DNA from 4 places in the Mesorhizobium sp. M2A.F.Ca.ET.043.02.1.1 genome. Region 2 is predicted to be linked to each of the others. Evidence: predicted binding sites of a transcription regulator. Region 2 holds the regulator's gene; each other region holds the start of a gene.

Evidence for each region. Region 2 encodes PhoB, which activates phosphate uptake and scavenging genes when phosphate is short. Its sites were predicted from a motif close to TGTCATNNANCTGTCAT; they were not measured.
Region 1: a site for PhoB is predicted at 804-820, ahead of EJ068_RS27230 (acid phosphatase). Genes of this name have one in related genera too.
Region 3: a site for PhoB is predicted at 1,000-1,016, ahead of ppk2 (polyphosphate kinase 2). Genes of this name have one in related genera too.
Region 4: a site for PhoB is predicted at 1,488-1,504, ahead of phnC (phosphonate ABC transporter ATP-binding protein). Genes of this name have one in related genera too.

What each region holds. Positions count from the first base shown of each region.
Region 1 is NZ_CP034445.1:5,718,328-5,720,529, forward strand. Features, by position in the region: gene EJ068_RS27225 (cytochrome-c peroxidase) at 1-742, opposite strand, end outside; gene EJ068_RS27230 (acid phosphatase) at 963-2,202, shown strand, end outside.
Region 2 is NZ_CP034445.1:2,238,804-2,241,005, reverse strand. Features, by position in the region: gene pstB (phosphate ABC transporter ATP-binding protein PstB) at 1-57, shown strand, start outside; gene phoU (phosphate signaling complex protein PhoU) at 78-785, shown strand; gene phoB (phosphate regulon transcriptional regulator PhoB) at 803-1,492, shown strand; gene EJ068_RS10645 (ROK family protein) at 1,655-2,202, opposite strand, start outside.
Region 3 is NZ_CP034445.1:6,293,707-6,295,908, forward strand. Features, by position in the region: gene EJ068_RS30305 (aldo/keto reductase) at 1-850, opposite strand, end outside; gene ppk2 (polyphosphate kinase 2) at 1,089-2,036, shown strand.
Region 4 is NZ_CP034445.1:1,961,332-1,963,533, reverse strand. Features, by position in the region: gene phnD (phosphonate ABC transporter substrate-binding protein) at 1-407, opposite strand, end outside; gene phnC (phosphonate ABC transporter ATP-binding protein) at 549-1,406, opposite strand; gene EJ068_RS09315 (DUF1868 domain-containing protein) at 1,908-2,202, opposite strand, start outside.

The sequences.
Region 1 (2,202 bases), 3.2 Mb from region 2:
AGCTCGCGCAATTGCCCTTCGCCTCGTCCTCGAACAGCATCCGGCCGCGCAATTCCTGCGCCGAGAGCTGCGCCTTGCCGGCGAGGAAGGCGTCATAGCGGCTGGAATAGGGATAGAAATCGGCGCTGCTTTGCTCGAAGGTGCCGAGCGCTTCCACCGCGGCATCAAAAGCGTCCTGCGGATGGTCGAAGACATCGGCGCCGAAGGCGGCCTTGAAGGCGTCGGCATAGGGCGCCTTGCCCAGGCTGGCGGCCACCTGGGCCTTGTCCTTGTTGCCCATCTCGAAGGGCGACAGCAGCGGGATTCTCGCCTGGTCCTTGCCGTGGTCGGCGCGGCCGTCCCAGGTCAGGCCGCCGGTCGGGCCGTTGTCGACGCTCTCGTCTCCTTCGTCCTCAGAGTCGTAGAAATGCTCGCTGAAGGCTGGCGCTGCCTGCAAATAGCGCAGCGACGGCACGGCGCGCACGCCGGGCTGGTCGAGCTTGGCTCCGCCCATCTCGACCGGCGAGGCCGAGGCCGGTCCGAAGGCGTGATTGGGATCGTGGCAGGACGAGCAGGCCTGCTTGCCGGAAGCAGAGAGCGAAGGGTCGAAGAACATCTGCCGTCCGAGCGCCGTCAGCGCGTCGGCGCGGGCATAGGCTTGCGCGCGCGTCATTGGGCCGGGATGGACGCCCAATGGCTCCGCGGTATTGGCGCCGACGATCGAAGCTGCCAGCAGGGCGATCGCGTGATTTTTCCGTCTCATCGTGCGCGGCGACATCCCTGATTTCCTTCGCCCGATTTCGTTCGCGACGTAAGGTTCAAGTGCAACAGATTGATGACTGGCCGTCCCGCTCACGAAACCGTGTTTGACGGGGACGGAACTGTCACAAAGGTGACAAGGCATCGAAGTAGCTGGGCATTGATGCATCTGCGTTCCTGCATTGCCGTCCTCCAGCCATCCCCAAGCCACGAGGCATTTCCCAATGATCCGGTCCCTTCTCTCCCTTTGCCTCGCCACCACGGCGCTGGCATCGCTCGCTGCTCCTGCCCACGCGGCTCCCCCCGGCTACGACAAGATCGACACCGTCGTCGTCATCTACGCTGAGAACCGCAGCTTCGATAACCTCTATGGCGGCTTCCCCGGTGCCAACGGCCTGGCGAATGTGTCGCCCGGCCAGGCGCGCCAGCTCGACCGTGACGGCACGCCGCTTTCCGAATTGCCGCCGGCCTGGGGCGGGCTGACCGGCAAGGGCGTCACGCCGGCGGTGACGGAAGCGCAGAGCGCGCATCTCGCCAATGCGACATTCGCCATCGACGATCCGAACGGCTTCAACGAGGGCACCAACGTCGTCACGCATGACCTCTGGCACCGCTTCTACCAGGAGCAGATGCAGATCGACGGCGGCAAGAACGACAAGTTCGTCGCCTGGGCCGATTCCGGCTCGCTGGTGATGGGCCATTACGACGGCTCCAACCTGCCGATGTGGGCGATCGCCAAGAAGTACGTTCTGGCCGACAATTTCTTCCAAGGCGCCTTCGGCGGCTCCTTCCTCAACCACTTCATGCTCGCCTGCGCCTGCGTGCCCTACTATCCGAATGCCGACACCAGCCCGGTGAAGGGCCAGATCGCCGTCGTCGAGCCGGATGGCGTGACGCTGAAGCCGGCCGACAATTCGCCGGCCTCCGCGCTCGGCGGCGTGCCGAAATTCGCCAATGACGGCGCAATCACTCCAGACTTTTATGCCGTCAACACCATGCAGCCGCCCTACCAGCCGAGCGCCAACAAGCCGGCCGAGGGCGGCGACAAGGCGCTCGCCGATCCGGCTGCGCCGACCACCCTGCCGCCGCAGCACGAGATCACCATCGGCGATCTCCTGTCGCTGAAGGGCGTTTCCTGGGCTTGGTATTCGGGCGCGTGGGAGGCGGCGCTCGACGGCAAGAACGCGACGCCGGTGCCGAACTTCCAGTTCCACCACCAGCCCTTCAACTATTTCGCGGCCTATGCGCCGGGCACTGCTGCGCGCGCCGAGCACATCAAGGATGGCGGCCTCGGCGGCGAAGAGTTCATCAAGGCGATCGACGACGGCAAGCTGCCGCAGGTCTCATTCTACAAGCCGCAGGGCAACCTCAACGAACATGCCGGCTATGCCGACGTGACCTCGGGCGACCAGCATCTGGCCGACATCGTTTCGCATCTGGAGAAGAGCCCGCAATGGGCGCATA
Region 2 (2,202 bases):
TTCACCTCGCCCCGCGAGAAGCGCACCCAGGACTACATCACCGGCCGCTTCGGCTGAGCTCATACGAGGACAACATCATGGCCGAACATACCGTCGCCTCGTTCGACGAGGATCTGAGGCAGATCAGCCGGCTCATCAACGACATGGGCGATCTCGCCGGCTCCATGGTCGGCGGCTCGACCAGGGCCCTGCTCGAAAGCGACAATGCGCTGGCGCAGCGCGTCGTCTCCGACGATGCCATCATGGACGCGCGTCAGCGCGAGCTTGACGACCGCGCCATCACGCTGATCGCCAAGCGCCAGCCGATGGCGGACGATCTTCGCCACGTGGTCGGCTCGATACGCATGGCGGGCGACCTCGAACGCATCGGCGATCTCGCCAAGAACATCGCCAAGCGCGTCGGGTCAGTCGGCGTCAGCACTGCCCCGCGCGACCTCACGCATTCGATCGATTCCATGGCGCAACTGGTGCTGATCCAGGTCCAGGGCGTGATTCAGGAATATACGGTGGGTGATGCCACGGCGCTGGCCAAGCTTCGCAACGACGACGAACGCATCGACGTCAAATACACCTCCGTCTTCCGCGAGCTGTTGACCTACATGATGGAAGATCCACGCAACATCACCGCTTGCACGCATCTTCTGTTCTGCGCCAAGAACCTCGAGCGCATCGGTGACCATGTGACCAACATCGCCGAGAACGCCTATTATGTGCTGACCGGCACGCAATTGCCCGCCAACCGTCCCAAGCAGGACGAGACGGCAATGTCGGCGCCGGCCGCCTGACGGAAAAGGTTACCCCGATGATCGCGCCACGCATCATGGTGGTGGAGGACGAGGAGCCGCTGGGGGTGCTGCTCCGCTACAACCTCGAATCCGAGGGTTACCAGGTGGAAGTGGTGACCCGCGGCGACGAGGCCGAAATCCGCCTTCAGGAAAATGTTCCCGACCTGCTCGTGCTCGACTGGATGGTGCCGGCGGTCTCCGGCATCGAGCTCTGCCGGCGTCTCAGGATGCGGCCCGAGACCGAGCGGCTGCCGATCATCATGCTGACCGCGCGCGGTGAAGAAAGCGATCGGGTTCGAGGTTTGTCCACCGGCGCCGACGACTATCTGGTCAAGCCGTTCTCGACGCCGGAGTTCATGGCGCGCGTCAAGGCGCTGCTGCGCCGCGCCAAGCCCGAGGTGCTGTCCAGCGTGCTCAAGGTCGGCGACATCGTGCTCGACCGCGAATCGCACCGCGTCTATCGCAAGAAGAGCGAGATCAGGCTCGGCCCGACCGAGTTCCGCCTGCTCGAATTCATGATGCGGCATCCCGGCCGCGTGTTCTCGCGCAGCCAGCTGCTCGACAATGTCTGGGGCGAGACGATCTATATCGACGAGCGCACCGTGGACGTGCATGTCGGCCGCCTGCGCAAGGCCGTCAACAACGGCCGCATGCCCGACGTCATCCGCACCATCCGCGGGGCGGGTTATGCAATCCGGGAAGACTAGGGATATGCTGATATTCAGGTGAGGCCGGCCTGCGAATGGCGGCTTCCTGCGCTTCCGGTACTCACGTACCAAAAAGTACGCTCCGCTCCGGTTCTCGGAATCCACCATTTTCGACTCGGCCTGACCGGAATCTCAGCATATCCCGGCGCTTGAGCTTGCGGCTTATGCGACGTGCTTGCCCGCTCTTGCCTGGACACCCGGCGCGAAAATCTCCTGGTCGACGAAGGTCAGCGCGCGGGTGGCGCAGCCTTCGCGGATCAGCGGCAGCTCGTTCGGCTCGGTGTCGAAGGAGATCGAGCTCGAGTGCTGGCCGCCGGCGGTCTGGGCGATCGCCTCCCTCAGCGCCGGCTCGATCAGGTCGAAGGCGGCCGCGCTGACGCCGACCATGGCGACCGGCGCCGGGTCGATGAGGGCGAACAGGCTGCCAAGACCGAAGCCCAGCGCCTCGCCGGCCCGACGATAGGCTTCCCGTTCGGGGCCGTCCGCCTGTCGGGCCTTTGCGGCCAGCGCGCGCATGTCGGCGTCACCGACATCGGTCGGTGCGGCGTCCTCGCTTATCCCCATGGCGCTGCGCCAGATCGCGTAGTTGCCGGCATAGGCCTCGACGCAGCCGCGGCGGCCGCAGCGGCAAAGCGCGCCGCCCGGACGATGGATCATGTGGCCGAACTCGCCGCCGGAGGAATGCGAGCCGGTGAACAATTCGCCCTTCA
Region 3 (2,202 bases), 2.6 Mb from region 2:
CCAGCGAGCTTACGGCCGGACGGCCGAGCAGCCAGGCCAGCGCGACCTGCGCCCCTGAGATGCCGCGCGCCTTGCCGATGTCGGAGAGCACGTCGACGATGCGCCACAGCCGGTCCACGTCGCGGATCGGCGGTTCCTTCCAGCCGCCGAGCTGGCGCGCGGTCGGGCTGTCGCGATGATATTTGCCGGAGAGCAGGCCGCCCGCCAGCGGACTCCAGACCAGCACGCCGAGGCCCTGGTCGACCGAGATCGGCAGCAATTCATACTCGGCTTCGCGCGCTTCCAGCGTGTAATGGATCTGCTGGGTGACGAACCGGGCCTGATGTCGGCTGTCGCTGACGGCAAGAGCCTTCATCACCTGCCAGCCCGACCAGTTGGAGCAGCCGATGTAACGGATCTTGCCCTGGTTGACCAAAGTGTCGAGCGCCGCGATCGTCTCCTCGACCGGGGTCAGCCCATCCCACTGGTGAACGAAATAGACGTCGATGACATCGGTCCTGAGCCGCTTCAGGCTCTTTTCGCATTCGCGGATCAGATGGTGGCGCGACAAGCCCTCGTCATTCGGACCGGCGCCGATGCGCATGCGCGCCTTGGACGCGATCAGCACGTCGTTCTTGCGCTTGCCGCCAAGCGCCTCGCCGATGATCTCCTCCGACAGCCCGTTGGAATAGACGTTGGCGGTGTCGATGAGGTTGATGCCGGCATCGATGCAGGTGTCGATGATGCGCCTGGCTTCCGAAAGATCGGAGTTGCCGACGGCGGCGAACGGGCCCGTGCCGCCGAAGGTCATGGTGCCGAGGGTCAATGTCGAAACCTTCAGGCCGGAACGGCCAAGGGTGCGGTATTCCATGTCGGGTCCTCGCGATTTTGTTTTGCAGAGGCGCCGTGGCGGGCGCGGGAAAGAGGCGAGGGATTTGTAGGACAATTCCAGCCGCTTGTCGCCCCGCTATCGATACGGGCCGATCACATATCGTCTATCATGCCCGGCTGTGGTCGCCTTGCAATAAAACCGTCATTGCGCCTCTGTATCTCAGTCGGCTTACGGAGTGGCGTGTCGGGGCGGAGCCGCGGCGCATTCCGAAGCGATGATGGCTGACAGGCGACGGAGCTGCGCGGTGAATGAAGTGAAATCGAATTCCGGGGCCAAGGACTGGCTGGAAGCCGAGCTCGAGGACACGCTCGACGAAGACTACGAGCTGGAGATTTCCGAACCGGCGCTCTCGCTCGAGATCGCCAAGATCTACAAGAAGTCGCATCCGCCTTCCATCGATCGGATGACTTATTTCCGCGAGCTGTTGAGGCTCCAGTCCGAACTGATCAAGCTGCAATCCTGGGTCGCCTACCACAAGAAGAAGCTGGTGGTGGTCTTCGAGGGCCGCGACTCCGCCGGCAAGGGTGGCGTCATCAAGCGCATCACGCAGCGGCTCAATCCCCGCATCGCCCGCGTGGTGGCATTGCCGGCGCCGACCGAACGCGAAAAGTCGCAATGGTATTTCCAGCGCTACGTGCCGCATCTCCCCGCGGGCGGCGAGATCGTGCTGTTCGACCGCTCCTGGTACAACCGCTCCGGCGTCGAGCGGGTGATGGGATTTGCCAATGCGGATCAGGTCGAGGAGTTTTTCCGCGACGTGCCGGAATTCGAGCGCATGCTGGTCCGCTCCGGCATCACGCTGGTGAAATACTGGTTCTCGATCACCGACGAGGAACAGCAGATGCGCTTTCTGATGCGCATCCACGACCCGATGAAGCAGTGGAAGCTGTCGCCCATGGACCTGCAGTCGCGCGTGCGCTGGGAGCAGTACACCAAGGCCAAGGAAGAGACCTTCGCCCGCACCAACATCAAGGAGGCGCCCTGGTTCATCGTCGAGGGCAACGACAAGAAACGCGCGCGGCTGAACTGCATCGATCATCTGTTGCAGCAGGTGCCGTATGAAGATGTGCCGCATGAAGAGATCACGCTGCCGGAGCGCGTCTTCAACCCCTCCTACGAGCGCCAGGTGCTTCCGCGCGAGCTTTACGTGCCGGAGAAGTATTGAGGCGCCCTTTTTTCCTTCTCCCCGTTCCACGGGGAGAAGGTGCCCGAAGGGCGGATGAGGGGCAGCGCCGGCTTCGGTGATTGACCTTCAATTCGCAGCGTAGGCCCAAAGACCATGGATAGGCTATCGCCAATCTCGGGCCGGCAGCGTTGCCCCTCATTGCCCT
Region 4 (2,202 bases), 280 kb from region 2:
TTGGCCGACTTGATGTCGGTGATGCCGGAGGTCTTCAGCGCCAGGCCAACCGAATAATAGCCGGTCGAGCCGTCGGTCTGCTTGGTGGTGAGGATCGGGGTGACCGCCTTCGGGTCCTTGAGATAGATGCTGGCGTAGCCGGACGCGCCGAGCTCGGCGAAATCGAGCGTGCCGCCGAGCAGGCCCTGGATGACGCCGTCATAGTCGGCGGCCGGGAAAAGCGAAACCTTCTCGAAGCCGAATTCCGACTTCAGGTGGTCGGCGAGGCACTGATAGTTGCGCAGACGGTCGGTCTCATTCTCGCCGCCGAGGATGCCGACGCGGAATTCCTTGATATCGGCGGCGTGCGCGGCGCTTGCGGCCATGGCGAGCAGCGAAACCGCTCCAAAAACCATCTTCCTGAACATTTGCTCTCTCTCCTGTTGTTCCGGCTGCGCGCCGGCGGCGTTCTGATTTTTCAAGTCTTGCCTTTGACGCTGGCGGGCGATCCGGGTTGCTCTGCCGAAATCCACGATTTGCCCGGACCGACTGGGGGCGGGGCAATGGACTCAGTAGCCAGGGAAGGCGGGTTCGAGCGGTCCGGCGGATGCGATGATCTTCGGCTTGATGGTCACGCTGGTCGACGTGATGGCCTCGGAGATCTCGGCGCCGCTGGCATCGGCGCCGTAGACCATGCGCACGGCGTCGCGATCGAGGTCTTGCGGGGCGCCATCGAAGACGACCTTGCCGGCGGCCATGCCGATGATGCGGCTGCAATAGGCGCGGGCGGTGTCCAGCGTGTGCAGATTGGTGACGACGGTGATGCCTTCGCGCAGATTGATGTCGCGCAGCGAATCCATCACCATCTTGGCGTTGAGCGGGTCGAGCGAGGCGATCGGCTCGTCGGCCAGAAGCACCTTCGGCTGCTGCATCATGGCGCGGGCGATCGCGACGCGCTGCTGCTGGCCGCCGGACAGCGTGCCGGCCGGCTGAAGCGCGATGCGGGCGATGTCGAGGCGCTCGAGCGCGGCGACCGCCTCGGCGCATTCGGTGCGCGTGAACATGCCGAGCAGGTTAGAAACCGTCGAGCGGTGGTTGAGGCGGCCGAGCAGGACATTGGTCAAGACGTCGAGGCGCGGCACGAGGTTGAACTGCTGGAAGATCATGGCGCAGTCGCGCTGCCAGCGGCGCAGCGGCGAGCCCTGCAGGGAGGAGACCTCGGCGCCGTCAAAAAAAATCGATCCCTGGCTGGGATCGATGAGACGATTGATCATGCGCAGCAGCGTGGACTTCCCGGCGCCGGAGCGGCCGATGATACCGACCATCTGACCGCGCGGGATCGAGATGTTGATGTCGCTGACAGCGGTGTTCTTGCCAAATCGTCGGGTTACGCCGCGGATTTCGAGCGTGGCCGATGATGCTGACATGGCAAAACTCCGGTACGTCGCGGTTTCGAGGGTCCGTTAACCTTCGCTAGCGCAGCCCGATGAAGCTGGGGTGTCGGATTGATGTCAGTTTTGTTACGAGTCACAGGCTTGACGGGGTTAATTCCCGGCACAGGGATTTTGATCGGGCCGGCTATGTTTCTGTTGGGCAGCGGCATACCTTGGAGATTGGCTGAAACGCCCATTCCCGTCGTCATCCACGGGCGGAGCAAGGAGCGCAGCAACGCGCGCAGACCCGAGGATCCATTCCGTGACGCATGAGCGCTGCCGCGGAGCAGAATTCTGCTCCGCTGCACGCTTCGATCAGGGTCACGGAATGGATCCCAGGGTCTCCGCGACGCCGCTTCGCGGCTGCTTCGCCCAGGGATGACGAGGTTGGAGGGCTTCAGCCAATCCCCGGCGTTTGTGCTGATTTCACGCAAAGGAACGGTGAAACCTTGCCCGCCGACAAGCGGCAACTTCCACAATCCCTGCGCAGAACCACTAGCCAAGCACCAGCAATTCCTCGAAATGCTTCATGTCCTTGAAGCTGCAAAAGGCCGGAGCCTTCAGCTCGATCACCTGAGCTTCGCGCTTGAGGAATGACAAGCAGTCGTCGAACAATTCCTGCCAGGCCGCGGCCCGCTGGTCGGCGAGGCGGCGGATCTGGTAGGCGAAGGTGATGTGGAAGACATAGGTGTCGTGGTCCGGATGGCGGTAACCGAACGGCACCGAAAGCGCATCGCGCCAGGCTTTCAGGATCCGGCGATCCTCCTCAGTGGCGCCGGCGACGGTGAGG